Regions from separate parts of the Rhizobium sp. Root1204 genome, predicted to be linked through region 2. Evidence: predicted binding sites of a transcription regulator. Region 2 holds the regulator's gene; the other holds the start of a gene.

What was found. The regulator HrcA, encoded in region 2, represses chaperone genes, less so after heat shock. The targets are predictions, from matches to a motif close to GTTAGCACTCNCNNNNNGNGAGTGCTAAC.
Region 1: a site for HrcA is predicted at 3,687-3,715, ahead of groES (co-chaperone GroES). Genes of this name have one in related genera too.

What each region holds. Positions count from the first base shown of each region.
Region 1 covers NZ_LMCZ01000023.1:131,403-146,144, forward strand. The annotation lists gene ASC96_RS19250 (FAD-dependent oxidoreductase) at 1-546, shown strand, start outside; gene ASC96_RS19255 (hypothetical protein) at 568-1,017, opposite strand; gene groL (chaperonin GroEL) at 1,622-3,265, opposite strand; gene groES (co-chaperone GroES) at 3,332-3,628, opposite strand; gene ASC96_RS19270 (sulfurtransferase/chromate resistance protein) at 3,898-4,731, shown strand; gene chrA (chromate efflux transporter) at 4,724-6,094, shown strand; gene ASC96_RS19280 (TIGR01459 family HAD-type hydrolase) at 6,219-7,067, shown strand; gene ASC96_RS19285 (bifunctional riboflavin kinase/FAD synthetase) at 7,114-8,112, shown strand; gene ASC96_RS19290 (BrnA antitoxin family protein) at 8,125-8,364, shown strand; gene ASC96_RS19300 (DUF1902 domain-containing protein) at 8,619-8,870, opposite strand; gene ileS (isoleucine--tRNA ligase) at 9,212-12,112, shown strand; gene ASC96_RS19310 (hypothetical protein) at 12,248-12,865, shown strand; gene ASC96_RS19315 (GNAT family N-acetyltransferase) at 12,872-13,348, shown strand; gene ASC96_RS19320 (nucleoside deaminase) at 13,367-13,816, opposite strand; gene ASC96_RS19325 (pseudouridine synthase) at 13,893-14,742, shown strand, end outside.
Region 2 covers NZ_LMCZ01000001.1:433,247-447,988, reverse strand. The annotation lists gene ASC96_RS02155 (aminopeptidase) at 1-820, shown strand, start outside; gene ASC96_RS02150 (pyrroline-5-carboxylate reductase dimerization domain-containing protein) at 811-1,599, shown strand; gene ASC96_RS02145 (EamA family transporter) at 1,589-2,491, opposite strand; gene ASC96_RS02140 (MarR family transcriptional regulator) at 2,573-3,061, shown strand; gene hemW (radical SAM family heme chaperone HemW) at 3,065-4,240, opposite strand; gene rdgB (RdgB/HAM1 family non-canonical purine NTP pyrophosphatase) at 4,555-5,199, opposite strand; gene ASC96_RS02125 (VOC family protein) at 5,240-5,659, opposite strand; gene rph (ribonuclease PH) at 5,798-6,517, opposite strand; gene hrcA (heat-inducible transcriptional repressor HrcA) at 6,706-7,785, shown strand; gene grpE (nucleotide exchange factor GrpE) at 7,901-8,515, shown strand; gene ASC96_RS02105 (acetolactate synthase large subunit) at 8,693-10,246, opposite strand; gene ASC96_RS02100 (D-arabinono-1,4-lactone oxidase) at 10,382-11,620, opposite strand; gene ASC96_RS02095 (SDR family NAD(P)-dependent oxidoreductase) at 11,641-12,408, opposite strand; gene ASC96_RS02090 (helix-turn-helix transcriptional regulator) at 12,512-13,318, shown strand; gene ptsN (PTS IIA-like nitrogen regulatory protein PtsN) at 13,328-13,792, opposite strand; gene raiA (ribosome-associated translation inhibitor RaiA) at 13,970-14,545, opposite strand.

The DNA of each region.
Region 1 (14,742 bases), on a different contig from region 2:
CTGACGGATGGCTCGACCATTCCGGTTGACCTGGTGATTGTCGGTATCGGCGTGACGGCCAATGATGCGCTGGCTCACGGCGCCGATCTCGAAGTGGCCAACGGTATTGTCGTCGATTGCTTCGGGCGGACATCTGACCCGGCCATCCATGCGATGGGCGATTGTGCTGTGCTGCCGTGGAAAGACATGCGGATCCGGCTGGAATCCGTCCAGAACGCCGTCGATCAGGCCGAAGCGGTGGCCGCACTGCTGGCTGGCGGCGAGGCGCCCTATGCGCCGAAGCCGTGGTTCTGGTCGGATCAGTATGACGTGAAGCTGCAGATCGCCGGCTTTGGCCAGGGTCATGACGAGACGGTGGTGCGCAAGGGACAGCGCGAGGGCAGCATTTCGGTCTGGTATTTCACGGCGGGCAAGCTGGTGGCCGTCGATGCGCTCAACGACGCGAAAGCCTATGTCACCGGCAAGAAGCTGCTCGATCTCGGCCTGACGCCCGACCGGGCCCTTCTCGAAGACCCGCTGACCGATCTGAAGACGCTGCTGCCGTAATCTCCCGGCGTTTGTTGCCGGTTATTGATGGTGGGTGAAAACGTGTCTGCGTGCTTCCAGCTGGAAGCGCGGGAAGAAGAACACGCCGAGGATCGAGCCTGAATAGCGCTGTTCCAGTCCGGTGGATTCGCCAATGCAGAAAACCGGCTGTTTCTGGCCGGACGCCAGGATGATCGTCGTCGAAAAGCAGAAGGACGACGAGGTCGTGGCCGCCTGCTCGAAAAGCGCCAGCACGTGATTGCGGTCGGCGCTGTCATAGCAGCGGATCAGATTGAGCAGGCCGCATTCGGCCTGATTGAGGCCGTGCATGGCAGCTGCATTTTCGCCGAGACGGAACAGGCCGTTCGACAAGTCGCCGGACCAACCTTCGGAAGAGCAGAATTGAACGAGCATATCCAGCTCGCTTTCGCCACGGGCAAAAGAATCAGCGCCCCGGGGCTGTGAAAGGCCTGTTCTTGCAATTTTAAACAAGGCTGACCCCGGTATATTCACAAAATCCGAAATTCATTCGTCCGTTCCCGTAAGTGTTCACAAGAAACAGCTTCCATTTTTCAACAGAATTAGACGACACGACAAATACATGACGAGGCGTAGTTTACTGAGAAAGATAGAAAACTCAATTTTCAGGTCTTGGGCGTGTGTACCGGCAAGACAAAACAAATTGTAGGCAAGGAAAATCTATAGGCATTGCGGTCTGGAATCAAAACAATGTTGGGCAGACAGTTAATGCGGAAAAATTGAACTTCTTTATCGTCAATTCGTCCAAGTTCTTGATCCCTGTGAATCTGGGGTTCACTTGGAGCGTTGTTATAATTGCTTTTTCTCTGGCTTCAATGGTCTTTTGAGAAATATTTTGTGATCCGAGATAAATATTCCCGATTGCACCGGTTCGGTCACCGTACAATCAGAGCATGATATTGAGGTTCGTGCAATGCGCCTGAGGGGAGGGGCGTGATGTCGTCCGCAACTCTGTTTGGTGCGAACGAAAAAAGGGCAGACCTTGCGGCCTGCCCCTTCTCAATCCGGAAACCCGGAAAGATCGATGGTCGTCATTGGTAATAAGGCAAACGCCTTATTACATCATGCCGCCCATGCCACCCATGCCGCCCATGTCAGGCATGCCGCCGCCGGCAGCTTCCTTCTTCGGCAGTTCGGCAATCATGGCTTCCGTGGTGATCAGCAGCGAGGCAACCGAAGCTGCGTTCTGCAGAGCCGTACGGACAACCTTGACCGGATCGACGATACCCATGGCGATCATGTCGCCAAATTCGCCGGTCTGGGCGTTGTAGCCGAAGTTGTCGGTGTTGCTTTCGAGGATCTTGCCAACGATGATCGAGCCTTCGTCGCCTGCGTTTTCAGCGATCTGGCGAACCAGCGACTGAAGTGCCTTGCGGATGATGCTGATACCGGCGGTCTGATCGTCGTTTGCGCCCTTGAGGTCGAGAACGATCGAGGCGCGGAGCAGAGCCGTACCACCGCCAGGAACGATACCTTCCTGAACAGCGGCGCGCGTTGCGTTGAGCGCGTCGTCGATACGGTCCTTCTTTTCCTTGACTTCGATTTCAGTCGCACCGCCGACGCGGATGACGGCAACGCCACCAGCGAGCTTGGCAAGGCGTTCCTGCAGCTTTTCGCGGTCGTAGTCCGAAGTGGTTTCTTCGATCTGGCCCTTGATCTGGGCAACGCGGCCTTCGATTTCAGCCTTCTTGCCGGAACCGTCGACGATCGTGGTGTTTTCCTTCGAGATCGAAACCTTCTTCGCACGGCCGAGCATTTCGAGCGTGACGTTTTCCAGCTTGATGCCGATGTCTTCGGAGATGACCTGGCCACCGGTCAGGATCGCGATGTCTTCGAGCATGGCCTTGCGGCGATCGCCGAAGCCAGGAGCCTTGACGGCAGCGATCTTCAGGCCGCCACGCAGCTTGTTGACGACCAGCGTAGCAAGAGCTTCGCCTTCAACGTCTTCCGAGATGATGAGGAGCGGCTTGCCGGTCTGAACGACGGCTTCGAGAACCGGAAGCATCGCCTGCAGGTTGGAGAGCTTCTTCTCATGGAGAAGGATGTAAGCGTCTTCCAGTTCGGCAACCATCTTTTCCGGGTTGGTCACGAAGTAGGGCGAGAGGTAGCCGCGGTCGAACTGCATGCCTTCGACGACTTCGAGTTCGGTTTCGGCGGTCTTGGCTTCTTCAACCGTGATGACGCCTTCATTGCCGACCTTCTGCATCGCTTCAGCGATGTACTGGCCGATTTCCTTTTCGCCGTTGGCGGAGATCGTGCCGACCTGGGCCACTTCGTCCGAAGTGCTGATCTTCTTTGCCTTGGCAACGAGGTCCTTGACGATGGCTGCGACTGCGAGGTCGATGCCGCGCTTCAGGTCCATCGGGTTCATGCCGGCTGCAACGGCCTTGCCGCCTTCGCGAACGATGGCCTGCGCAAGAACGGTAGCAGTCGTGGTGCCGTCGCCGGCGATGTCGTTGGTCTTCGAAGCAACTTCACGGACCATCTGCGCGCCCATGTTCTCGAACTTGTCTTCAAGTTCGATTTCCTTGGCGACGGAAACGCCGTCCTTGGTGATGCGCGGTGCGCCGAAGGACTTGTCGATGATGACGTTGCGGCCCTTAGGACCCAGCGTTACCTTCACTGCGTCTGCGAGGATGTCGACGCCGCGCAGCATCTTTTCGCGCGCGGTACGGCCGAACTTAATTTCTTTGGCTGCCATGTTAAAAACTCCCGGGCTGGTGCCCAATTGGTTTTATGGAAAGTGAAAAGGCGGGAACCGGCTAAATCAGCCGATGATGCCCATGATGTCGGCTTCCTTCATGATCAGAAGGTCTTCGCCGTTGAGCTTGACTTCGGTGCCCGACCACTTGCCGAACAGAACGCGATCGCCAGCCTTGACGTCGAGCGCGATGAGCGTGCCCTTGTCGTCACGGGTACCGGTGCCAACAGCGACGATTTCGCCTTCCTGCGGCTTTTCCTTGGCGGTATCCGGAATGATGATGCCGCCCTTGGTCTTGGCTTCAGACTCGACGCGACGTACAACGACGCGGTCATGTAGCGGGCGGAAATTGGTGCTTGTCATTGTCTAATCCCTCGATCAAATGACTTCACGGACCGTCTTTGCGATCCGATGGATGGATGTTAGCACTCCTATTGCTTGAGTGCTAGCGGCTTGGAGATAAGGACGGCATCGAGGTGAGTCAAGAACGGCCCGGCAAGATTCTTTGCATCGGGAAATATGGTTGACTTGGTTTCCGCTTTTTTGTCTAACTTGCGCATGGGGTCTGCGAACTGCCCCACGAGGCGTCATGCCATCACTTCGCGTCCAATCCCACGAAAAGGACGTAAACCATGGCCTCGTATAACGCTATTTCCACCGAAAAACTTGCCCGCCTGATCGGCACGGCCAAAGGGCCGGTCGTCATAGATGTGCGCGACGATGAAGACTTCGCCGCCCAGCCGTTTCTTGTCCCATCGTCTTTCCGGCGTCCTTACGCCGACGTGCGGCGATGGGGGGCGGATTATCGCGGTCGCTGGGTGGTTGTGATTTGCCAGAAGGGTAAGAAGCTCTCCGAAGGCGTCGCTGCATGGCTCAGAAATGCCGGTGCCACGGCAGAGACGCTGGAAGGCGGATTCGAAGCCTGGCAGGCTGCTCGCCTGCCGCTCGTTCCAGTCGCTGCCCTACCGGGTGAAAACACGAATGGCGGAACAGTCTGGGTCACGCGCTCTCGCCCCAAGATCGATCGTATTGCTTGCCCGTGGCTGATTCGCCGCTTCGTCGATCCGGCCGCGACATTCCTCTTTGTCGCTGCCCCTGAGGTTGAGGCCGTAGCAGATCGTTTCGATGCAACACCGTTTGATGTGGAAAATGTCTTCTGGAGCCACAGGGGAGAGAACTGCACCTTCGATACGATGGTCAAGGAATTTGGTCTGGCATTTCCGGCACTTCAGCATCTCGCCCTGATCGTCCGCGCCGCCGACACCGACAGGCTCGATCTGGTTTCCGAAGCCGCCGGACTGCTCGCGGCGTCGCTCGGTTTCTCGCGGATGTTCGCCGACGATCTGGAACAGCTGGAAGCGGGCATGACGCTCTACGATGCCTTCTATCGCTGGGCGCGCGACGCCACACAGGAAAAGCACGAATGGGTGCAGCACATCGCGAAGAAGGCCAAAGGCCATGAATGAGGCGGTAACCGTCATCCTGCCGCCATCGCATCCGACATTCGGCGAAGCCACCAAAGTCTGGGCGAAGATCGGTTTGCTCAGTTTTGGCGGCCCGGCCGGGCAGATCGCATTGATGCATAGGGAGTTGGTGGAGGAACGCCGCTGGATCTCCGAGAGCCGGTTCCTGCATGCGCTGAATTTCTGCATGCTCCTGCCGGGGCCGGAGGCGCAGCAGCTTGCCACCTATATCGGCTGGCTGCTGCACGGCACACGCGGTGGCATCGTTGCCGGGTTGCTGTTCATTTTGCCGGGCTTTTTCGTCATCCTCGGCTTGTCGTCGGCCTATGCGCTGTTTCATGAGACCGACTGGCTGACAAGCCTGTTCTTCGGGCTGAAGGCGGCGGTGCTGGCCATCGTCGTCGAGGCGGTCATCCGCGTCGGCCGCCGCGCGCTCAAAACCCGCTTTGCGCTCATCGTTGCAGCGTTCGCCTTCGCAGCCCTGTTCTTTTTTGATCTGCCATTCCCGCTTGTCGTGCTGGCGGCCGGCATTGCCGGATATCTTGCCACGCGCCTGCAGCCCGCAACTGGCGAAAAAGCCATGGCGGCGGCGGCAAAGCAGATACTTGCCGATAAACCGTCGGTCATCGACAGCAGCTTTCCCGATGGTGCTTCAAGCTGGGGCCGCACGTTTCAGCTTCTTGCCACCTGGCTGGCGCTGTGGATCGCGCCGTTCGCCGTCATCGGTGTGATGCTTGGATTTGACACCGTTTACAGCGCCATCGGGCTGTTCTTCTCCAAGATGGCCGTGGTGACCTTCGGTGGGGCCTATGCGGTTCTTGCCTATGTCGCGCAGCAGGCGGTCGAGACCTATCATTGGCTCAAGCCCGGCGAGATGCTGGATGGTCTGGCGTTGGCCGAAACTACGCCGGGACCGTTGGTGCTGGTACTGTCCTTCGTCGGCTTCATGGCGGCCTTCCGTGCACCGCTCGGGCTCGATCCGCTTATGTCCGGCCTGCTCGGGGCGACGCTCGCCACATGGGTGACTTTCGTGCCCTGTTTCCTCTGGATTTTTCTGGGCGCTCCTTATGTCGAGGCCTTGCGCAACAACAGGGCTTTGTCCGGCGCGCTGGCGGCCATTTCGGCAGCGGTCACCGGCGTTATCCTCAATCTGGCCATCTGGTTCGGTCTGCACGTTCTCTTTTCCAGCGTGGAGCGCTTTGCTGCAGGGCCTGTTTCCATGCCGCTCCCCGTCTGGCAGACCTTCCAGCTACCGTCCTTCTGCCTGGCACTTCTGGCAGCCGCGCTGCTGTTTTTCTTCAAGCGCGGCGTCGTGACAACGCTTGTCCTCTGCGCGGCCGCCGGTTGGCTGATCCGCGGATTTTAGTGGTTCGATCCCGTTGCGCGCCGGAAACCTTGGAATTCCGCCGCCATTTTTCCCATGGAGACTTGTGTTTTTAACGTCTGCCTGCGATGTCAGCCCGACCATTTCTTTTCTGCGGGAAGCCAGCATGGCCGTTCGGATCAACAGTTTTCGCGACATTGCCAGCCGTTATGACGTCGTGCTCTGCGATGTCTGGGGCGTGCTGCACAATGGCGTCGAGGCGTTCAAAGGCGCCTGCGTGGCGCTGACGGAAGCGCGCGCCAAGGGGCTGACCGTCGTGTTGATCACCAACTCGCCCCGCCCGCATCCCGGCGTCATCGTCCAGATCCGCGGCCTTGGCGTGCCGGACAGCGCCTATGACCGGATCGTCACGTCAGGCGATGTCACCCGCGCACTGATTTCGGCCGGCCCGAAGAAGATCTATTTCATCGGCGCCGAAAAGGACCTGCCGCTGCTCGAAGGCCTGGGCGTCAGCATGGTTTCCTCCGAGGAGGCCGAGATCATTGTCTGCGCCGGCTTTTTTGACGACGAAAGCGAGACTGCCGAGGATTACCGCGCAACGCTGACCGGCCTTGCCAGGCGCAAGGTGCCGTTCATCTGCGCCAATCCGGATCTGGTGGTGGAGCGTGGCCACAAGCTCATTCCGTGCGCTGGCGCCATTGCCAAGGTTTACGAAGAACTTGGCGGCGAAACCCGGATTTCCGGAAAACCTTATGTGCCGATTTACCGGGCGTCCCTGACGGAAGCCAAGGCCGCGCGCGGCGGGCTCGACCTGTCACGGGTGATCGCGATTGGTGACGGCATGCCGACGGATGTCAAGGGCGCGCAGGATTTCGGTCTCGACGTCCTTTATATCAGCGCGGGCATTCACGCCGCCGAATATATGACCGGTGAAAAGACCGACGAATCCAAGCTGACGGCATTCTTGAAAAACGAAGGCGTCACGCCAAAATGGTGGATGCCGAGACTGGCTTGACGGATTGGCGCGATCGGCCCGCACGAGAGACGACTGGCGAACGGACATGACAGTTTTTCATCGCAACGAGACCCGCGAACCTCTTCCCGAAGCGCTGCGCGGCGGCGTCATCGCCATCGGTAATTTCGATGGCGTGCATCGTGGTCATCAATCGGTTCTGAACCGGGCGCTGGAAGAAGCGCAGGCGCGGGGCGTTCCGGCGCTGGTTCTCACCTTCGAGCCGCATCCCCGCAGCGTCTTCCGGCCGGACCAGCCGGTATTCCGGCTGACGCCGGCACCGCTGAAGGCACGCATCCTTGAAGGCATGGGTTTTTCCGCCGTCATCGAATATCCGTTCGACAAGACGTTCTCGCAGCTGTCCGCATCCGATTTCATCCGCTCCATCCTGATGGACTGGCTGCATGCGAGCCATGTGGTCACCGGTTTCGATTTCCATTTCGGCAAGGGCAGGGAAGGCGGCCCTGCCTTCCTCATGGCTGCCGGTGGCGAAAACGGCTTTGGCGTGACGCTGGTCGATGCGTTTCGGGATGAGAACGCCTCGGTGATCTCCTCCAGCCATATTCGCGGATTGCTGGGCGAGGGCGATGTCACCCAGGCGGCCGGTCTGCTCGGCTACCGCTATACGGTGGAAGCGGAAGTCATCGGCGGCAAGAAGCTTGGCCGCACGCTGGGTTATCCCACCGCCAACATGCAGCTGCCGCCGGAAGTTGAATTGCGCAACGGTATCTACGCCGTGCGCTTCCGCCGCGCCGATGGCAGCCTTCATGATGGTGTGGCGAGCTTCGGCAAGCGCCCGACGGTCGATAGCGACGGCATTGCCCTGCTCGAAACCTTCGTCTTCGATTTCTCCGGCGATCTCTATGGTGAAATCTGTTCGGTCTCCTTCTTCGGCCATCTGCGCGATGAGCTGAAGTTCGATGGTCTCGATCCGCTGGTGGTGCAGATGAAGCAGGATGATGCGGAAGCCCGCGCCTTGCTTTCCGGCGTCAAGCCGCTCAGTGTGATCGACAGCAAAATCGCATTCGGTCCGGATGCCAATTCCTAAAGGATAATGCCGATGGCTACCACGCCCCGCCGGCCCGTCAGCGCCATGGATGCTGCAGAGGCCCTGTTCAAACCGGCCAAGAAGGCACCGGCACCAGCCGTCGAAAAGCGCGCTCTGCCGGAAACCAAGGAACTGGTGTCGATCAAGCTCGACAGCGCCGTGTTGCATTATTTCCAGGACGATGGCCCCGGCTGGCAGGACCGCATCAACGATGCACTGCGCGCCGCAATGCAGGCGAATCCGAAGGACTGAGTCAGCTTATCCGATTTGTCCGATACGGTTCGCTTCGTCGCTTCCAGTGAGGCCGTATCAAAGCTTGCGGTCGGATCCCGCAGTCTTGAGAATGGCGTTCGCAGTATGGCGGCTTTTCAAATTTCGCGGAACGAGCACCATTTTACCGGTGGCACGCGATTGCCATTTCTCGTGTGAGCCTTTGGCATTTGTTAGATATTCGTAGCCGAGGGCAAGGAGGATATCACAGACCAGCCTGTAGTATCCTTGCACCATTATGCCGCCACCGGAAACGCTGGTCTCTGCCAGAGAATGGCTGGAATGAGGTCACGTAACGGCGTTCCGGCAAGGTCGGGCAGGCTGATATGGTTCGCCACAATCAGGTCGATCGCCGTACCGAAAATAATCTCTTCGAACTCGTCGATCGTGGTGGCTTCGATGTGGAAACCTTCGATGTCGCTTTCCGAATAAAACACCATTGCCTCAGGGTCCCAGACCGCCTTTACAAAAAATGTCCGCTTGACCATCTGTTGCTCCCGTTTCGACCTTGCTATCGGCGATGCGCTATCTGATCCAATATCATATAATGCAGTGGAAATTACGTTTCATCACAATGAACCATATCGTTCTTTGAAACTTTGCCGTTGTCATCTTCCTTTTCGCGCAAAAACCGCTTAAACAACCGGCCACCATGACCCGATATCGTCGATTGATACGTGATCAGCGAATTATTGGCCCGGCCTTCTGAGCGCTCTGACTGCAGCCGGAAGGTCCGGGTTTTCGGCGTTCGGCCTGAACGCCACCGTTTCCCTTATGATATCCCGTTCGCACGCGCGGCGACACGCGCCCAGATATGATTGCTGAAACCATGACCGATACCGTTGAAAAGCTCGATTATTCCAAGACCCTCTATCTGCCGGAAACCGAATTTCCGATGCGCGCCGGCCTGCCGCAGAAGGAGCCGGAAACGGTTGCCCGCTGGCGTGAGATGGACCTCTACAAGAAGCTGCGGGCTTCCGCCGCTGGCCGCGAAAAGTTCGTCCTGCATGACGGCCCTCCCTATGCCAACGGCAACATCCACATCGGCCACGCGCTGAACAAGATCCTGAAAGACGTCATCACCCGCTCGTTCCAGATGCGCGGCTATGATAGTAACTATGTTCCGGGCTGGGATTGCCACGGTCTGCCGATCGAGTGGAAGATCGAAGAGGAAAACTACCGGGCCAAGGGCAAGGCCAAGCCAGACCTGAAGCAGCCGGACGCGATGATCGAGTTCCGCAAGGAATGCCGCGCCTACGCTGAAAAATGGATCAAGATCCAGGGCGACGAGTTCAAGCGCCTCGGCATCATCGGCGATTTCGACAATCCGTACCTGACGATGAATTTTCACGCGGAAAGCCGCATCGCCGGCGAACTCCTGAAGATCGCCATGAGCGGCCAGCTCTACCGAGGCTCTAAGCCGATCATGTGGTCGGTTGTCGAGCGCACGGCGCTGGCGGAAGCCGAGGTCGAGTATCATGAATATGAGAGCGATGCGATCTGGGTGAAGTTCCCGGTGGCTGCCGGTGCGCCGGCTCTCGTCGGCGCCCATGTTGTCATCTGGACGACTACGCCCTGGACGATCCCGGGCAACCGCGCCGTCGCCTATTCGCCGAAGGTCTCCTATGGCCTGTACGAAGTGACGGCTGCCGAGAACGACTTTGGTCCGCGTCCGGGCGAGAAGCTGATCTTCGCCGATGCGCTTGCAGACGAATCCGCCGCCAAGTCCAAGCTGACGTTCAAGCGTCTGCTCGACGTGTCGGCAGACGATCTTGCGGGTCTCACGGCTGCCCACCCACTCAAGGATCTCGGCTACGACTTCGTCGTCCCACTCCTCCCAGGTGATCACGTCACTGACGATGCCGGTACTGGCTTCGTCCACACCGCGCCGTCGCACGGCCGCGAAGACTTCGAGGCCTGGATGTCGGGCGTCAAGGAACTCGAAGCCCGTGGCATCGACACGCGCATCCCGTTCCCGGTCGATGACTCGGGCACCTACACCGCCGACGCTCCCGGTTTTGAGGGCGCCCGCGTCATGGACGACAACGGCAAGAAGGGTGATGCCAACGACCGCGTCATCAAGGCGCTGATCGAGCGCAACGCGCTGTTTGCCCGCGGCCGCCTGAAGCACCAGTATCCGCACAGCTGGCGCTCCAAGAAGCCGATCATCTTCCGCAATACGCCGCAGTGGTTCGTCTATATGGACAAGGACCTGACGGACGGCACGACGCTGCGCACCCGCGCCCTGACCGCGATCGACGACACCCGTTTCGTGCCGGCTGCCGGCCAGAACCGCCTGCGCGCCATGATCGAACAGCGCCCGGACTGGGTTCTGTCGCGTCAGCGCGCCTGGGGCGTGCCGATCTGCGTCTTTGCCGACGAAGAAGGCAATGTCCTGCAGGATGCCGAGGTCAATGCCCGCATCCTCGAGGCCTTCGATGCCGAAGGTGCGGATGCCTGGTTTGCCGCCGGTGCCAAGGAGCGTTTCCTCGGCAACAAGCATGACGCATCCAAGTGGACACAGGTCATGGACATCCTTGACGTCTGGTTTGACAGTGGCTCGACCCACACCTTCACGCTGGAAGACCGCCCGGACCTGAAATGGCCGGCGGACGTCTATCTGGAAGGTTCCGACCAGCATCGCGGCTGGTTCCATTCCTCGCTGCTCGAATCCGCCGCCACCCGCGGCCGCGCGCCCTACGATACGGTCATCACCCATGGCTTCACCATGGACGAAAAGGGCCAGAAGATGTCGAAGTCGCTTGGCAACGTCGTCTCGCCGCAGGACGTGATGAAGGATTCTGGCGCCGATATCCTGCGTCTCTGGGTCATGACCACGGATTATTGGGAGGACCAGCGTCTCGGCAAGACGATCATCCAGACCAATGTCGATGCGTACCGCAAGCTACGCAACACCATCCGCTGGATGCTCGGCACGCTCGCCCATGACAAGGGCGAGGAGATCGCTCTCGCTGACATGCCCGAACTCGAACGCCTGATGCTGCATCGCCTGGCCGAACTCGACCAGTTGGTACGCGAGGGCTACGACGCCTTCGACTTCAAGAAGATCGCCCGCGCGCTGATCGACTTCTCGAATGTCGAGCTCTCGGCCTTCTACTTCGATATCCGCAAGGACGCGCTCTATTGCGACGCGCCGTCGAGCCTGCGTCGCCGTGCCTCGCTTGCGGTCATCCGCAAGCTGTTCGAGTGCCTCGTGACCTGGCTTGCGCCGATGCTGCCCTTCACCACGGAAGAGGCCTGGTTGTCGCGTGATCCGTCTGCGGTCTCCGTGCATCTGGAACAGTTCCCGATCGTGCCGGCCGAGTGGCGCGACGAGGCTCTGGCCGAGAAGTGGAAGAAGATCCGCGACGTTCGCCGCGCCGTCACCGGTGCTCTGGAAATCGAGCGCCGCGACAAGCGGATCGGCTCTTCGCTGGAAGCGGCCCCGGTGGTGCACGTTGCCGATGCGGATCTGATGCAGGCATTGGATGGTCAGGATTTTGCAGAAATCTGCATCACTTCCGGCGTCACCATCGTTGCGGGCATGGGACCGGCCGGCGCCTTCTCGCTTGGCGATCTGGCATCAGTCAGCGTCGAGCCCGTGCTTGCCGAAGGCGTCAAATGCGCCCGGTCCTGGCGCATCACGGCCGATGTCGGCTCCGATCCGGCATTCCCCGATGTCTCCGCCCGCGATGCCATTGCGCTTCGCGAGCTCGGATACGCTTCTTAAGGGATTGTTTACCGGATGAATTGCGTAATTGCGGTTCATCCGGTAAACCTGCCTGAAAATCGGCGGATTTATCCGTCATGGGCGCAGCAATGCCGCTCAAGTATCGATCGTGCCGGCACCGCTGGAAGGGTTTTCATGGGAATGACGCGAGAGTTTCGACTGTATGCCGGCCTGTTCGGCATTGTAACCGGCAGCTTTGTCTTGACCGGCTGCATCGGCGGCCCGACCTACGGCACGGACAAGACCGCCGGCGAGCATCTGGTCGATGACCTTGGCAGTGCAGTCAGCATCGCGCCGTCCAATCCCAACAACGTCAAGTATCAGCCGCGCCCCGGCCTGGTGTTGCCGCCCTCGAGCGAAACGGCGCAACTCGTGCAGCCGCAGCAAAACCTGGCGACCAAAGACAATCCGCAGTGGCTCGAATCGCCGGAAGACACGCGCCAGCGTCTGCGCGAGGAAGCCGACGCCAATGCCGATAATCCGAACTACGTTTCGCCGCTGGCCAAGGCGAGTGCCAACGGTCGGGCCTTGACCAAGAGCGAGCAGACACAGGCCTATCGCGAGGCCCGCAAGATCCAGATGGGCGCCTATGCCGACAAGCGCCGGTTCCTCAGCGACCCGCCGCTCGAATACCGCAAGCTGCCGGAAGAGGCGACGGCGGATCTGGGCGAGCCGGAACAGGTCAAGGAGCGCCGCCGCAAGAAGGAAGCCGCGATCAAGGGCAGCGGCAAGAAGTGGTACCAGGTTTTCTGATCCGGCATGTTCAAGATCCGCGCGGCCACACCTGACGACGCAGGCACGATCCTGCGTTTCATCACCGAATTGGCAATCTACGAGAAGGCCGGCCACGAGGTCGAGGCGACCGTTCAGTCGGTCACCTCTTCGCTGTTCGGCGAAAATTCCGTTTCGCATGCGGCGATCTGCGAGCGCGATGGCGTTCCCGTCGGTTTCGCCGTGTGGTTCTTCAGCTATTCCACATGGCTGGCGCGCAACGGGCTTTATCTCGAAGACCTGTATATCACGCCGGACCAGCGCGGATCGGGCGCCGGGCGCACGATGCTGCGCTATCTGGCGCAGATCGCGGTCGAGAAGGGATGCGGCCGCTTCGAGTGGAGCGTGCTCGACTGGAACGAGCCGGCGATCAAGGCCTATGAGGCAATCGGCGCCGAGCCGCTGTCGGAATGGACACGCTATCGCCTGTCCGGCGCGGCTCTTGAAAGCTTTGCTGCCGGATAGGATTTCCTGTTTGGCTGTTTAGCGTCTTCCGGCAAAGAACGCCCTGAGGATATCTGCCGCACTCTGACCGGAAAGACCGGAATACACATCCGGCGCATGATGGCAGGTCGGTTGATGGAAGAAGCGGACGCCATTGTCGACGCCGCCGCCCTTCGGATCTTCGGCGCCATAATATACCCGGCGCAGACGGGCAAACGAAATCGCTGCCGCGCACATGGTGCAGGGCTCCAGCGTGACGTAGAGATCGGCACCGTTCAGCCGTTCTGCCCCGATGGCGCCTGCTGCCGCGCGGATCACTTCGATTTCGGCATGCGCGGTGACATCGTTGCGCTCGCGCGTGCGGTTTCCGGCGCTGGCGATGACCGCGCCATTGACGACAAGGACGGCGCCGACCGGCACTTCGCCACGCGCCGCCGCCATTCTGGCTTCTTCCAAGGCCAAATCCATAAACCGGCTCGTTTCAGCCATCGTTAAGACCCGTGATAATTTCTCTTAACCCAAGGGCCGTGACCTGATAGGACAGCCCAAAAGGCAGGCAACACAAATGACATTCAAAGACAAGCCCCAGCGGCCTGGCGGCAAGCCCGTACGGTCCGACAAGAAGCCCCATACCGGCGCGCGCAAGACCGCTGCCGATCATTCGGGCGAAACGAACGAAACGGAAAAGCCGCGCAAGCCACGGCCGGCGGCGGCAGAAACCGTCGGCGCCGATGTGCCGCAGCGTATTTCCAAGATCATGGCGCGCGCTGGCGTGGCCTCGCGCCGCGATATCGAGCGCATGATCATGGAAGGCCGCGTTTCGCTGAACGGCAAGCTGCTCGACAGCCCGGTCGTCAACGCGACGCTCGCCGATCACATTGAAGTGGATGGCCAGCCGATCCGCGGCATCGAACGCACTCGCCTCTGGCTCTATCACAAGCCGTCTGGCCTGGTGACCACCAATTCCGATCCGGAAGGCCGCCCGACGGTTTTTGACAACTTGCCGGAAGACCTGCCGCGCGTCCTGTCCATCGGCCGTCTCGACATCAACACCGAAGGCCTGCTGCTGCTCACCAATGATGGCGGTCTGGCTCGTGTTCTCGAACTGCCCGCCACTGGCTGGCTGCGCCGCTACCGCGTCCGCGCGCATGGTTCGATCGACCAAGCGGCGCTCGACAAGCTGAAGGACGGCATTGCCGTCGACGGCGTGCTCTACGGCGCCATCGATGCGACGCTCGACAAGGTTCAGGGTTCCAACGTCTGGATCACCATGGGCCTGCGCGAAGGCAAGAACCGCGAAATCAAGAACGTCATGGGCGCGCTCGGCCTCGACGTGAACCGGTTGATCCGCATTTCCTACGGTCCGTTCCAGCTCGGCGAACTGCCGGAAGGCCAGGCGCAGGAAATCCGTGGCC
Region 2 (14,742 bases):
TTTCGACATCAACTGGAACATCGTTTCCTATCCCAACCCCGCTTGGGCCAAGCAGATGTTCCCGGATGACATCGAACAGGTCGCCGTCGAAAAGCTCGCAAACGCGATTTTTGCCGCCTCCCGCGTCGATGTTGCAGATCCGATTGCCGCCTGGGCAGAGCACAATGCCAACCTCGCCAAGCGTTCCAAATGGCTGAACGGCGAGCGTTTTTCCGCCCTGCATTTCACCAGCCCCGGCACGGACCTGACGGTCGGGTTGGCCGATGGTCACGAATGGCACGGCGGCGCTTCGACGGCGAAGAACGGCATTACCTGCAACCCGAACATTCCGACCGAGGAAGTCTTCACCACGCCGCATGCACTGCGCGTCGAAGGCCATGTGTCGAGCACCAAGCCGCTGTCGCATCAGGGCACGCTGATCGACAATATCCAGGTCCGCTTCGAAGGCGGCCGGATCGTTGAGGCCAAGGCGTCGAAGGGCGAGGAGGTACTGAACAAGGTGCTGGATACGGATGAAGGCGCCCGCCGTCTCGGGGAAGTGGCGCTGGTGCCGCATTCCTCGCCGATCTCGGCCAGCGGCGTCCTGTTTTATAACACGCTGTTCGATGAAAATGCCTCCTGCCACATCGCGCTCGGTCAGTGCTATTCGAAATGCTTCCTCGACGGTGCTTCGCTCAGCCAGGAACAGATCGCCGCACAGGGCGGCAATTCCAGCTTGATTCATATCGACTGGATGATCGGCTCCGGTGAGGTCGATATCGACGGCGTTCGCGCTGACGGGGCCAAGGTTCCGGTCATGCGCAAGGGCGAATGGGCTTGACCACGCTCGGCGTCATCGGCGGGACCGGCTGGCTGGGCGGGGCTTTGCTTCGCCCCGCGCTGGCCAAAGGGTTCGTCGCTGCCGCCGATCTGGTTCTATCGTCGCGCAGCGGCAATAGGGCAGGGTTCGAAGCTTGGCCGGATGTTCGGTTTACCACCGATAATGCCGAGCTGGCGGCCCGGTCTGATATCATCATTCTTTCGGTGCGGCCGGAAGATGTCGGAGCGCTCGATCTTGATCTGTCCGGTAAACTGATCATCTCGGTCATGGCGCGTTTGCCCGCGGCGGCGCTCACAGCACGGTTCAAAAGCGAGCACATCATCCGCGCCATGCCGAACGCCTGCGCCGAACAGGGCCTGTCCTTCACGCCCTGGTTTTCAACCCCCGGCATCACGGCAGCGGACGCTGATTTCGCCGACGGCTTCTTTGCCTGCTCCGGAAGGGCAGTGAGGGTGTCCACGGAAAGCGAGCTGGATTATTTCACCGCGCTGACCGGTTCTGGTCCGGCCTTCATTGCCGCTTTTGCCGATGTGATGATCCGGGATGCGATTAAAAACGGGGTGGCGCCGGATGTGGCCGACATCGCTGTCCGCCAGCTTTTTCTGGGTGCCGGGACATGGCTGGCCGGGGCTTCGGAAACACCGGCCGATACAGTCCGGATCTTTACGGACTATGGCGGAACCACCGCCGCCGGGCTGACGGCAATGCTGTTGGCGGATATCACCGGGCCAATCTCCAAGGGGTTGGCCGCGGCGACGGAGAAGGCGGCTAAGGGCTGACCGTTTTTGCTGCGAGCGGGGCTGCAGGACGCGGTGCCATCTGCGCCCGTTGTCCAAGCCACACGCTGACCAGAACCGTAACCATGCCAACAATCTGCAGCGGCGTCAGGTTCTGGCCAAGCACACTCCAGCCAAGCAGCGTGGCCACCAACGGGCTGAGGAAGCCGAGTGAGGCGACGGCTGCGGGCTCAAGCTTGGACAGGCCGCGAAACCACAGGAGATAGGTGAAGGCCGCTCCGATCAGTCCCAGCCATGCCATGCCAAGAATATTGGCCATGGTCGGCATTGGCAGGGCCGGCTCGAATAACAGGGCGACCGGTACCAGCAAGAGGCCACCGGCGGTCAACTGCCACGCGGTAAAGGTAAGGCTGGATACCGGCGGCGCCCAATGCCGTGACAGCACCGTGCCAAACGCCATGGAGACCGCCCCGGCCAGCCCGGCGATGATGCCGATCGGATCGAGCGTTGCGCCGGGTGTCAGCACCAGCAGGCCGACACCGGCTATGCCGACGATCCCGGCGGCGATTGCCATTGTCCTCACCGGCGTTCCGATCAGCATCCGCGCCAGCATGACGACGATCAGCGGCTGGATGGCGCCGACGGTTGCCGCGACGCCGCCGGGCAGGCGATAGGCCGAGACAAACAGCATGGCCCAGAAGAACGAGAAATTGAGAGCGCCGAGGATGAAGCTGCGCGCCCACCAGATGCCCTGCGGCAATTGCCGGACGATGAGAAGCAGGATCAGGCCTGCGGGAAGCGCGCGCAGCATGGCGACTGTCAGGGGATAGCCATGCGGCAAAAATTCGGTGGTGACCACATAGGTGCTGCCCCAGATGGCGGGCGCAATCGCCGTCAAGGCGATATCAGCGAGGGAGGAGGATTTTATCTTCATTTAAAGTATCTCGATTTCAAGATAAATTGAGAATAACATCGATTATCTTGACGTCAAGATGAATCCTGCGTACCAAAAACCATGGATGAAGATCACGTCGATAGAATTCTCGTGCAGTGGCGCAGGGAGCGCCCGGACCTCGATGTCGAGCCGATGGGCCTGCTCGGCAGGCTGGCGCGGCTATCCACCTATCTTGGCCGCGAGGTCGATAGGACATTTTCGGAATTCGGGCTGTCATCGGCGAGCTTCGACGTGCTGGCGGCCCTGCGGCGCTCCGGCAAGCCCTACCAACTGTCGCCCGGCGACCTGCTGGGCACGACAATGATCACGTCGGGAACGATGACCAACCGGATCGATCAGCTGGAAAAGGCAGGTCTGGTTGAGCGGCTGACCAATCCAGAGGATCGCCGCAGCGTGCTGATCGCCCTGACACAGCCGGGGCTCGAACTGGTCGAACGCACTGTTACCGCCCACGTCGCCAACCAGCACCGGTTGACGGCGCTGCTGGAGCCTGAAGAGCGGAAAGCGCTGGATGCGATTGCCAAAAAATATCTGGCTGCTTTCGAGTAAAACTCAACAGGCGAGATCGGCAACCACGGCGTCGAGGATCAGCATGCCGGCCGGGGTGCAGCGCAGGCGGGAATTGCCGAGCCGCTCGATGAAGCCGTGTTCGATCAGAAACTGTTCGCGGTCGGGATCCGGCTCGCGGCCGGACAGGTCCTGCCAGCGCACGAGATCGATGCCTTCCTTCAGCCGCAGGCCCATCAGCAGCAGCTCGTCGGCCTGTTCTTCATAACCCAGCACTTCCTGATCGATCATGCCGTGGCCATGCTCCTCGACCAGTTGCAGCCAGTCTTCCGGCTTGCGCTCGGTCGCGGTGGCAATCTTGTTGCGGCCACGCGTCAGGCGTCCATGGGCGCCCGGGCCAATGCCGGCATAGTCGCCATAGCGCCAGTAGGTAAGATTATGACGGCTTTCTGCCCCGGGAGCGGCATGGTTGGATACCTCATAGGCCGGCATGCCGAAACCTTCGGTGATTTCCTGTGTCGCCTCGTACAGCACGGCGGAATGCTCGCCGTCCGGCACGATCAGCTTGCCTGCCTTGTGCAGCCCGTAGAAGGGCGTGCCTTCTTCGATCGTCAGCTGGTAGAGCGACAGGTGGTCGACCGCATAGGAAACCGCCTGCTTCAGTTCCTGTTCCCACTCCTCGACCGTCTGTTTCGGGCGGGCATAGATCAGATCGAACGACATGCGCGGGAAAATATCCCGCGCCAGGCCGATGGCCTTCAGCGCATCCTCGACGTTGTGCAGACGCCCGAGAAATTTGAGGTCCCGGTCGTTGAGCGCCTGGACACCGAGCGAAACGCGGTTGACCCCGGCTGCGCGGTAGCCGCGAAAGCGAGTGGCTTCGACGCTGGACGGATTGGCTTCCATGGTGATCTCGATACCATCCGGCACATGCCAGAGATTGGCGATACCATCGAGAATGGCCTCCACCGTTGATGGGTTCATCAGCGATGGCGTGCCGCCACCCATGAAGATGCTGGTGACGGTGCGCGGCCCGGACATATGCCGCATCGCCGCCATTTCGGTCAGAAATGCGCTGACAAAGCGCGGCTGGTCGACTGGCTGATGCCGGACATGGCTGTTGAAATCGCAATAGGGACATTTAGCGGCACAGAAGGGCCAATGCACATAGACCCCGAAACCGGGCTCCTTGTTGTCACCGATGGAAGAAAAAGTGGCCATTCTGTTCTGGGTCTTTCAGGCGCTTGTGCGCTGCGTCGTTAAGGTCGTGTTGTCCGCATATTTAGAGACCGGAAACGCTAAACGCTATCCCGTCTCTTATACCGTTTGGTCTTTTATCTCTATGTCTGAAATCGGAGCCGGGTTACCCCGCCTGTCGGCGTTCCCTTCTCCCCAGCGGGGAGAAGGTGGCCGAAGGCCGGATGAGGGGGCCGAAGGCACCTTGGTCTGGCTCCGGCTGCGCCGAAGCCCCCTCATCGCCTCACCACGTTCGGCACTTCTCCCCGCTGGGGAGAAGAGGTTTCGCGCTCACGTTTTCAAGCACTCAGGCATGTCTCGGCAAAAAACTTGAATGCCCGCGCGCGGTGCGACAGCGCCTCGGCATCACCCGGCTTCCAGCCGTGCTTTTCCTCGGCGCTCATTTCGCCGAATGTGGTGTCGTAGCCGAGCGGTTGAAAGACCGGGTCATAGCCAAATCCCTGTGTGCCGCGCGGTGGCCAGACGATGTGGCCTTCCACTTCGCCGCGGAACAGCTCCACATGGCCGTCCGGCCAGGCAAGGCAGAGCACCGAGACGAAGCGGCCAGTGCGCTTGTCGAAGGCGGTGGCACCGGCTTCCTGGATGGCAGTTTCGACCTTGTGCATCGCCATGGCGAAATCGCGCGTGCCGTCAGCGGTTTCGGCCCAATTGGCGGTGTAGACGCCGGGATCGCCGTTCAGTGCATCGACGACAAGGCCGGAATCGTCCGAGAGCGCCGGCATGCCGGAGGCTTTTGCCGAGGCCAGCGCCTTGATCGTGGCGTTTTCCTCGAAGGTCGTGCCGGTCTCGTCCGGCTCGATGAAATTCAGATCGGCCGCCGACTTGGCCTCAAAGCCCATCGGGCCGATCAGGTCGCGGATTTCACGGATCTTGCCGGCATTGTGGCTGGCAACGATCAGGGTCTTGTCTTCAAGCTTGCGCATCTGCGTCTTTCTCATCCGGCGGACAGTCCGCCCATTCGTTTCAGTCGATAGCCCAGAGGCCGGCTTCGGCGCATTCCAGGCTGTTTCCAGCCGGGTCGCGGAAATAGAAGGACCGGGAGCCGGATGGCCAATGGACATCGGTCTCGATCGCGACGCCCGCAGCCTTCAGTTTGTCTTCCCAGGCCGCGAGCTGGCCTTTCGCGACCCGCAAGCACATATGCCCGTTTCCATGTGTCCCGTGCGGCGGAACCTGCAGGCCGTCTGCCGGCGGAGGCTTGATCGTCTCGGCTGGATTGAAGATCAGCAAAACGCCGGGGCCGCAGCGAAAGAAGATATGCCGGTTGCCGCCGCGGCTGATTTTCTCAAGGCCGAGAACGGAGCCGTAAAACGCCTCCGCCGCATCGAGATCGTCAACATAGAGCGCCGTCTCCAGAATACCTTCGAATTTCAGCTTATCCATGCGTTGCCCTCACCCTGGCCCTCTCCCAGCACGCGGAGAGAGGGGACGACAGAGATTGCCGACTGGTCCTTCTCCCCGTCACGACGGGGAGAAGGTGCCCGATAGTGTGGATGAGGGGCAGTGATCGCATAGGCGTCCTCAGCCCCCGATAGCCTGCTTCTGCAGACCAACCAGTTCGGCAATGCCGTTCTTGGCGAGGCCGAGCAATGTGCCGAATTCCTCTTCCGAGAACGGCTTGCCTTCCGCAGTGCCCTGGATCTCGACAATGCCGCCGGAGCCGGTGATGACGAAATTGGCGTCGGTTTCAGCCGCCGAGTCCTCCAGATAGTCGAGATCGATGACCGGCTGATTGGCGAAGATACCGCAGGAGATCGCGGCGATATGGTCCTTCAGGACCTTTTCCACCTTGATCATGTTGCGGGCTTCCATCCAGGCGAGGCAATCGCGCAGCGCAATCCAGGCGCCGGTGATCGAGGCGGTGCGTGTGCCGCCATCGGCCTGGATGACGTCGCAGTCGATTGAGATCTGGCGCTCGCCCAGTGCCTGCAGGTCAACCACGGCGCGCAGCGACCGGCCGATGAGGCGCTGGATTTCCTGAGTGCGGCCGCTTTGCTTGCCAGAAGCCGCCTCGCGCTTCATCCGCTCGCCGGTGGCGCGTGGCAGCATGCCGTATTCCGCCGTGACCCAGCCCTTGCCGCTGTTGCGCAGCCACGGCGGCGTCTTTTCTTCCAGGCTCGCCGTGACCAGCACATGCGTGTCGCCGAACTTCACCAGGCAGGAACCTTCTGCATGCTTGGAAACATTGCGCTCGAAGGTAACCTTGCGCATCTGGTCGGTTTTTCTGCCGGAAGGCCGCATCATGAACTCCTGTGATGTTTGTCAGCCTTCTAACCTAACTTGGAAGGAAGGGAAATCATTTGCTCTAAAAGAGTGGAGAGCGGCAAAAGGCGCTGTACGGCGGGCTTTCCAGCCAATTTCCCTTTTGCTATCCGGGCCGGGATCACTATATTTCAATTGACTTCAACAGGATGGGTTTTTGCGTTCGAATGGTGCTGGATAAATCTGCAATGCGGGAAAGGCTTTCGGCGCTTGATGAGCGGTCGGGCGAAATCTTCCGCCGCATCGTGGAAAGCTATCTGGAAAGCGGCGAGCCGCTCGGATCGCGCAGCCTGTCACGCATCCTGCCGATGTCGCTGTCGCCGGCCTCTGTTCGCAATGTGATGAGCGACCTCGAAGACCTCGGCCTGATCTATTCTCCGCATATCAGCGCCGGGCGGCTGCCGACACAGAACGGCCTGCGCTTCTTCGTCGATGCCTTCATGCAGGTGGGGGATCTCTCGCCGGAAGACCGAGCCTCGATCGACCGGCACGTGCGCCGCGCCGATCGTGACCAGCCTGTCGAAACGCTGCTCACCGAAGCGAGCCAGATGCTGTCGGGCATGTCGCGCGGGGCTGGGCTAGTGATCACCGCCAAGAACGACCCGGTGCTGCGGCATGTCGAGTTCGTGCGGCTGGCGCCGACCAAGGCGCTCGCCGTGCTTGTCGGCGAACACGACCAGGTGGAAAACAGGATCATCGAGCTTCCGGCCGGCGTCACCAGCTCGCAACTGACGGAAGCCGCAAATTTCCTCAACGCCCATCTGGCCGGACAGACGTTGCCAGAGGTTCGCGGCCAGCTGGAAAAGGTCAAGGAAACCGTCCGGCGCGAACTAGATACGTTGAGTCAGGACCTGGTCGAGCGCGGCCTTGCCATCTGGTCGGGCAGCGAGGCGGACGACAAGCCGACGCAACTGATCGTGCGCGGCCGTGCCAATCTTCTGGAAGGCCTCGCTGGTGCCGAGGATGTCGACCGGCTGCGCATGCTGTTTGACGATCTGGAAAAGAAGGACAGCCTGATCGAAATCCTCAACCTGGCCGAAAGCGGGCCGGGGGTGCGGATCTTCATCGGGTCGGAAAACAAGCTGTTCTCGCTCTCCGGTTCGTCGCTGATCGTCGCCCCCTACAAGGATAGCGACGACAAGATCGTCGGCGCCGTCGGCGTCATCGGCCCAACCCGGCTGAATTATTCGCGCATCGTGCCGATGGTGGACTATACTGCGCAATTGATGTCGCGTTTGTCGCGGTAACCAGCCGTGAAGCGGCCGGTTTTTCCGGCAGCTTTCGATTGCACCCTTGATTTTTCGGCCTCAAAGCTCGATATCGACACCAAATCCTAGACATACTGACATTCCGGAGACCGTCATGACCGACGATATGAACAAACATGGTGCTGAAGTGAACGCGGACGAAGCCGCTGCAGCCTATGCCGAAGCCGCCGATGAGCAGGTCGATGCAGCCGTTTCCGAGCCGGATCCGTTGGAGCTTGCCAGGGCAGAAGCCGCCGACATGCGCGACCGCTATCTGCGCCTTGCCGCCGAAATGGACAACCTGCGTCGCCGCACCGCGCGCGACGTCAAGGACGCCAAGTCCTACTCCGTCGCTGGCTTTGCCCGCGACATGCTCGGCGTCTCGGATAACCTCCGCCGTGCGCTGGACGCCATCCCGGCCGAAGCCCGCGATGCCGGCGATGTCGGTCTCAACTCGCTGATCGAGGGTGTGGAAATGACCGAGCGCGCCATGCTGTCGGCGCTTGAGCGTCACGGCGTCCAGAAACTTGAGCCGGTCGGCCAGAAGTTCGACCCGAACTTCCATCAGGCGATGTTCGAAGTTCCGAATCCGGAAGTACCGAACAATACCGTCGTCCAGGTCGTTCAGGCCGGGTACACGATCGGCGAGCGCGTCCTGCGCCCCGCCATGGTTGGCGTCTCCAAGGGCGGCCCGAAGGCACCTGCAACGGACGAAACACCGGCGGCTTGATTTCTACCCTCCCTTTGAGGGGGAGGGTCGGCACGCAGTGCCGGGGTGGGGTGATCTTTGTGCGCCCCTGACATTCACCCCCACCCGCAGCTTCGCTGCTGCCTCCCTCTCAAGGGGGAGGTAAAGCCCGGTCGTACCGGTTTGATACGGGGCTCTCGGGGTCGTTACGGTTACCCGTCAGATGACGGCTTCTATCAAGAAGGGGCCGCCACGCGACAGTGCATGGTCGAGGAGAGAGATAAATGCCTCGCAGGTACTGGCACGCGCAGCCTCAACGCCCATTCCCTTTGCCATTGACACCCAGTCCAGCGTCGGCTTGTCGAGATCGAGCATTTTCCGGGCGTTTTCGCCGATCGTCTGAACGCCGACATTGCGCATTTCCCCATGCAGCACCGCGTAGGTGCGATTGGCAAAGACGATCGTGATGATGTCGAGATTTTCCCGGGCCTGGGTCCACAGGCCCTGAACGGTATACATCCCGCTTCCGTCAGCTTGCAGGTTCAGGACCTTCCGGTCAGGGCAGGCGATCGCGGCGCCGATCGACAGGGGGATGCCGATGCCGATGGCGCCCCCCGTGTTCATCATGAAGTCATGGGGAGCCGACCGTTCGGATAAAGCAAAGAACCTTCGCGCGGAGGTGATGGCTTCATCGCAAACGATGGCATTGTCCGGGAGTTTTTGCGCCACGATCACGGCGACTGCGTCTTCCGACAGTGCTCCGCTCGGCCGCCCTTCATCCGGGATTGTCTTTGCCAGCAGTACGGCCTGGGAGCTTTTGATCCCCAGTTCATCCCGAAGCCCCTCCAGTGCCGCCTTCAGGTCCGCGCCATGATCTGCCAAGGTCATGACTTGGCAGCCTTTGTGAACGAGCCGACCGGGCTTGCCCGGATACGCGAAGAAAGCAACCGGCTCCGATGCTCCGACAAGGATAAGAACGTCAATATCCGCGAGCATCTCCAATGCCGCGTCGATGGGGTAGGGGATGCGGGTTGGTGCCACACGGCCGGCACCGCGCTGCATATGCGCGACCTGCGGTTCGCCGAACAGGCGCACATCGAGCGCTGCGGAAATTTGCCCGGCGATCTCCAGGGCGCCAGCCTGTGCTGCCAATCCCCTGACAAGCAATGCACTCCGGCCGCGAGCTTTGCGGATCGCTTCCGCTGCACTGCGGATTGCCTCATCCTTGGTAGCGGAAGGCTGGGGACGATTGATCACTGCCGATGCAGGTGGCTTTGCCTCACCCCATGCCGCGTCGCCAGGCAGAATCAGGGTCGCGATGCCCGGAGGCGACATCGAGGCCTGGATCGCCGCTTTCGTTGCCGCGGCAACGTCGTCCGGCCCTTCGATCCGCCGTACCCAGTCGGACATCGGCGCAGCCAGGCTCTCGATGTCCGTTGTCAGCGGCGCGTCGAGCGGAAGATGGTAGGAGGCATGGTCGCCGACGACATTGATCATCGGAACGCGGGCGCGCCTGGCATTGTGCAGGTTGGCGAGCCCGTTTGCCAATCCCGGCCCCGTATGAAGCAGCGTCGCGGCCGGGCGGCCGGTCATCCGCGCGTAACCATCGGCAGCGCCTGTCACCACGCCCTCGAAAAGCCCCAGCACGCAACGCATGTCCGGCCGGCGATCGAGAGCCGCGACAAAATGCATTTCCGACGTGCCCGGGTTGGCGAAGCAGACGTTGACGTCATTGGCCAAAAGCACATCGCACAGAATATCAGCACCGTTCATGGTCAGCCTCCCATCCGCCCATTTCCGCGAGATCGCTCACGAACGATGAGCGCTTGATGTCTCTACCACGCTCACCGTCTCCCAACAATTTGCGTGGCAGTGCATTATCTGTCGCGACGGCCAGACTGCATAATATTACCCAAACAACTGTTTCAAGTGATCATTCAGGAACCGCCCTTCCGGATCGAGCTTGTTGCGCAGCGCCCGGAAATCCCCTGCGCGTGGATAGAGCGCCGTCACGTCCTCGCTCCCCAGAAAATGCAGCTTGCCCCAATGCGGGCGCGAGCCGAACTGGCGCAGGATATCGTCGACATCCTTCAGATAGTTCCAGTAGTCCGTGCCCGGCTGGCCCGAGACCGAGAGCGTGATCGAATCCTGTTCGAAGAACGGGCTGATCCAGCCGCCATCGCCGGCGGTGAAGCGGTATTCGATCGGGTAGATGCAGGTCGGGTGTTTCTCCAGCATCAGCTTGCGCACTTCGGTGCAGGCCTGCTTGCCGTATTTGACCGGCACTGCGTATTCGAGTTCGTGGAAGTTCGGCACATATTCGATCGGATAGATTTCCGAGGAATAGGCGACTTTCTCGAACGCGCTCTCCATCGGCGGCTGATCGGTGATGTCGATGGTCTTCATCTCGCAGACGTCAGAAAGGCTCGTGGTGGTCGAGACAGAAGATGTGTCCGGCAGGCAGTAGCAATGGCGGCTTTCCGGCACCGGGCACCAGAAGAAGCCGAAATGCCGGTGGTTGGCGGCGAGATCGTCGTGTTGCTCCATGCATTCGTCAAAGGTGCAACGCCACAGTTTTTCATGCAGATTGTAGCTGTCCATCACCTGCAGGGTGATTTCGGAGATGACGCCGAGCATGCCGATGGAAACGCGGACGGCGTTCAGCATGTCCGGTTCGCTGTCGTCGATCGAAAGGATGCTGCCATCCGGCTGTACCAGCCGCATGCCGACGATCTGCGAGGCCATGTTGCCAAGCTTGATGCCGGTGCCGTGGGTTCCTGTAGTCAAGGCGCCTGCCAGTGCCTGGCTGTCGATGTCGCCCTGGTTGATCATCGACAGGCCGTTGCGCTTCAACGCCTTGCCGAGCGTGTTGATCGTCGTGCCGGCATAGACGGAGACGCGCTTGCGCGCCGTGTCGATATGGCTGATGCCCTGCAGGCCAGAGAGCGTCAGGTGTAGCCCGCTCGTCAGTGCCACCGGCGTGAACGAATGGCCCGAACCGGCACAGCGAACGTTCAAACCGTTCGAGGTTGCCTCCCGGACCATTTCGGCCAGAGCCGCCTCGCTGTCGGGCGCGCCCCGGTGCCGGACGATGCACGATTGATTTCCCACCCAGTTGCGCCAGTGGCCGCCTGCTTCCATCATGATCCCATTCTCCCCTTGATTGTTCAGACCGCTGTGAAGCAGTTGTCGACAAACAGATGCGTGCCGTTGACGAAGCTCGACTCATCACTCGCCAGGAACAGCGCGGCTTGCGCCACCTCCATCGGATCACACATCCGGCCCTGTTGGGCGGCAATCGCCGCATCGGAAACATCGACGCCGTATTTGGCAAGGCCGACCAGCTCGCGCTTGCCGTGGTCGGTGGCGATGAAGCCGGGGCAGACAGCGTTTGAGCGGATACCGCGGTCGCGGAATTCCACCGCAATCGCCCGGGCGAACATGTGGCAGGCCCCCTTGGTCGTGTCGTAAAGCACCTCCATCGGCGTCGCGGCAACGGCCGAGATCGAGGAGGTCGAGACGATGCTGCCGCCACCGGCCGCCAGCATGCCGGGCAGCACGGCCTTGGTCATCAGGAACATCGAGCGCACGTTGACCGCCATCAGCCGGTCCCACTCATCCTCTTCCGTTTCCAGGAAAGGTCCGACGGCGAGAATGCCGGCATGATTGAAGAGAACGGTAATCGATCCAAGCGCATCCTCTACTGCTTTGACAGCTGCCTTGACCTCTGAGGAGACGGAAACATCCGCCGGTGCGAAGACGGCCTGTCCACCCTCGGCGCGGATTTGGGCAGCAACCTCTTCGCCCTTGCTGCGCGGCAGGTCAACGATGCCGACGCGTGCGCCCTCGCGGGCAAAAAGCTGGGAGGCCGCAAGGCCGCATCCTCCAGCGCCTCCGCTGATCAGTGCGGTCTTTCCTGAAAGTCTGCCTGCCATTGCCGTTCTCCTCGTGCTCTTGCTTTTCAAGGATTATTGTTGACGCAATGGGGGCTGTCGATATCCCATAGGGGATAGATCGCTTGACGAAGGAAAGTCCGCTTTGCTGCCCGACGAATCCCGCCAGATTGCCGCGTTGATTGATGGTCTCTCGACGCCGGGATTCGGCGACGCGCTCGATGCCATGCTGCGACAGGTCGCCGGTTTCGATTTGTCCGGCGTCTTCGTCTTTCCCTACGATGCCCGTCCGCTCCTGCTGCATGACGGTTATACCCGGCATGTTGCACCCAAGGCCTGGGCAGCCTATCTCGGCGGCGCCTATCTGCTCGATCCGTTTTATGTCGCCTGCAACAACAGTCACCCGGCCGGCCTATGGCGGATGCGGGATCTGGCGCCGGATGAGTTTTTCGACACGCAGTTCAGCACTTCGCGGGAGGTTCATCCGTGTGTATCGACGGAGGAAGGATCGCTGGTCGAGGAAATCGGATTTCTGGTACCGCTGGATGGCGGTTTCACGGCCACCTATTCGCTGATGCGGGTGAAGGGCCATTCGGGATTCAGCGACAGCGAACTGGAGAACCTGCGCGCCTACGAGCCGATCGTACAGGCGGCAATCCGGTCAAGCTGGAAGCGCGAGACAATCCGCGCATTTCCGCAGGCCGGTCAGGATGATCTGATGGAGGAAGCTTTTGGCCGGCTTTGCGCCGACCGGTTGACGCTGCAGCAGCGCAACATCGTGCGGCTTATCCTGCGCGGACACAGCAACGCATCGATCGGTGAAAGCATCGGCATTTCGGAAGGGACGGTGCGCATTCACCGCAAGAACATCTACAAGCGCCTGGCCATTTCCAGCCAGGCGGAGCTGTTTCGCATTTTCATCGACCATCTCAATCAGCATAACCTGTATTGAGGGATCGGATCAGGCCGCGTTGGAGGCCTGATCGTCGCTGAGGAAGGCGTAGATAGCCGATGCGGAATCCGTCGCGCGCAGCCGGGCAACCATTTCCGGGTCGCGCAGCACGCGCGCAATCCGTGACAAGGCTTTCAAATGATCGGCGCCGGCGCCTTCCGGCGCGAGCAGCAGAAAGACCAGATCGACCGGCTGGTCGTCCAGCGCTTCGAAATCGACCGGCGATTCCAGGCGCGCAAAAATACCGACGATCGATGTCAGATGGCCAAGCTTGCCATGCGGGATGGCAATGCCATTGCCGACACCGGTCGAGCCCAGTCGTTCGCGCTGAAGGATAACGTCGAAGATTTCCCGTTCGGGCAAATCCGTGATCTTGGATGCTTTTGCCGCCAATTCCTGAAGCAACTGCTTCTTCGAATTGGCCTTCATGGCCGGAAGTATCGCATTCTGCTGCAGCAAGCCTGCCAATGCCATTCTTTTGTCCTCGTTCGCAGGTAGAAACCGCATCGCCCGGCAAAATGCCGGACGGCGGCTCCCATCCATCTTTCTCTCGGCGCTTTACCGGCGGACCGTCAACGGTCTTCCATGCGTAAACCACCAGAAAAAAGCAGACCGTCCGGAACCGGCTGACCGGCCCCGGACGATATCTACTTAGCTCTTTATATTGGCTGCGTCGATCCAGCCAATGTTTCCATCGTTGCGTCGATAGACGATATTCAACTGTTCATTACCAGGACTACGGAACATCAGAACGGGATCATCTGTCATGTCGAGCGCCATCACGGCGTTTGCGACAGACATCGTCTTCAGTTGTTTTGAACTCTCCGCAACGATCGTCGGTGCATAATTGTCCGGAAGCTCATCGTCTTCGTCGGGCACTGAATCCATTACGGTGTAGGCTACTTCGGCAAATCCAGCATGGCCATTGCCATTGTGGTGGTCCTTGAGCTTGCGCTTGTACCGGCGGATGCGCTTGGCAATCCGCTCCGACGCTGCGTCAAATGCCGCTTGCGGGTCGTTTGCTTCGCCGCTCGCCTGCAAGGCAGCACCAGAATCGAGGTGTATCTTGCAATCGGCGCTGAAACGCGATCCAGACTTTTCCACAGTGACTTGGCTTGAATACCCTCCGTCAAAATATTTGGTTACAGCTTGTTCGATCTGGTCTTCGATCCGAAGACGAAACGTTTCGCCGATTTCCATGTGTTTACCGGATACACGCACACTCATGGAGTTTCCTCTCTTTTCGTGATTTGCGTAGCCAGTCTATTCCAACCGCATCCGTCATCCAAGCATTTCACGCACGCAAAAAAAAATTGCGTCAGAACGGCCAGGATTTGGAGGGGTATACTTGAGGCAGGCTCTATGCCCGTGCCCATTGCGGCGGCCTCATACTACCGGTTGCTTCTGGAGTCAACGAAACAGTT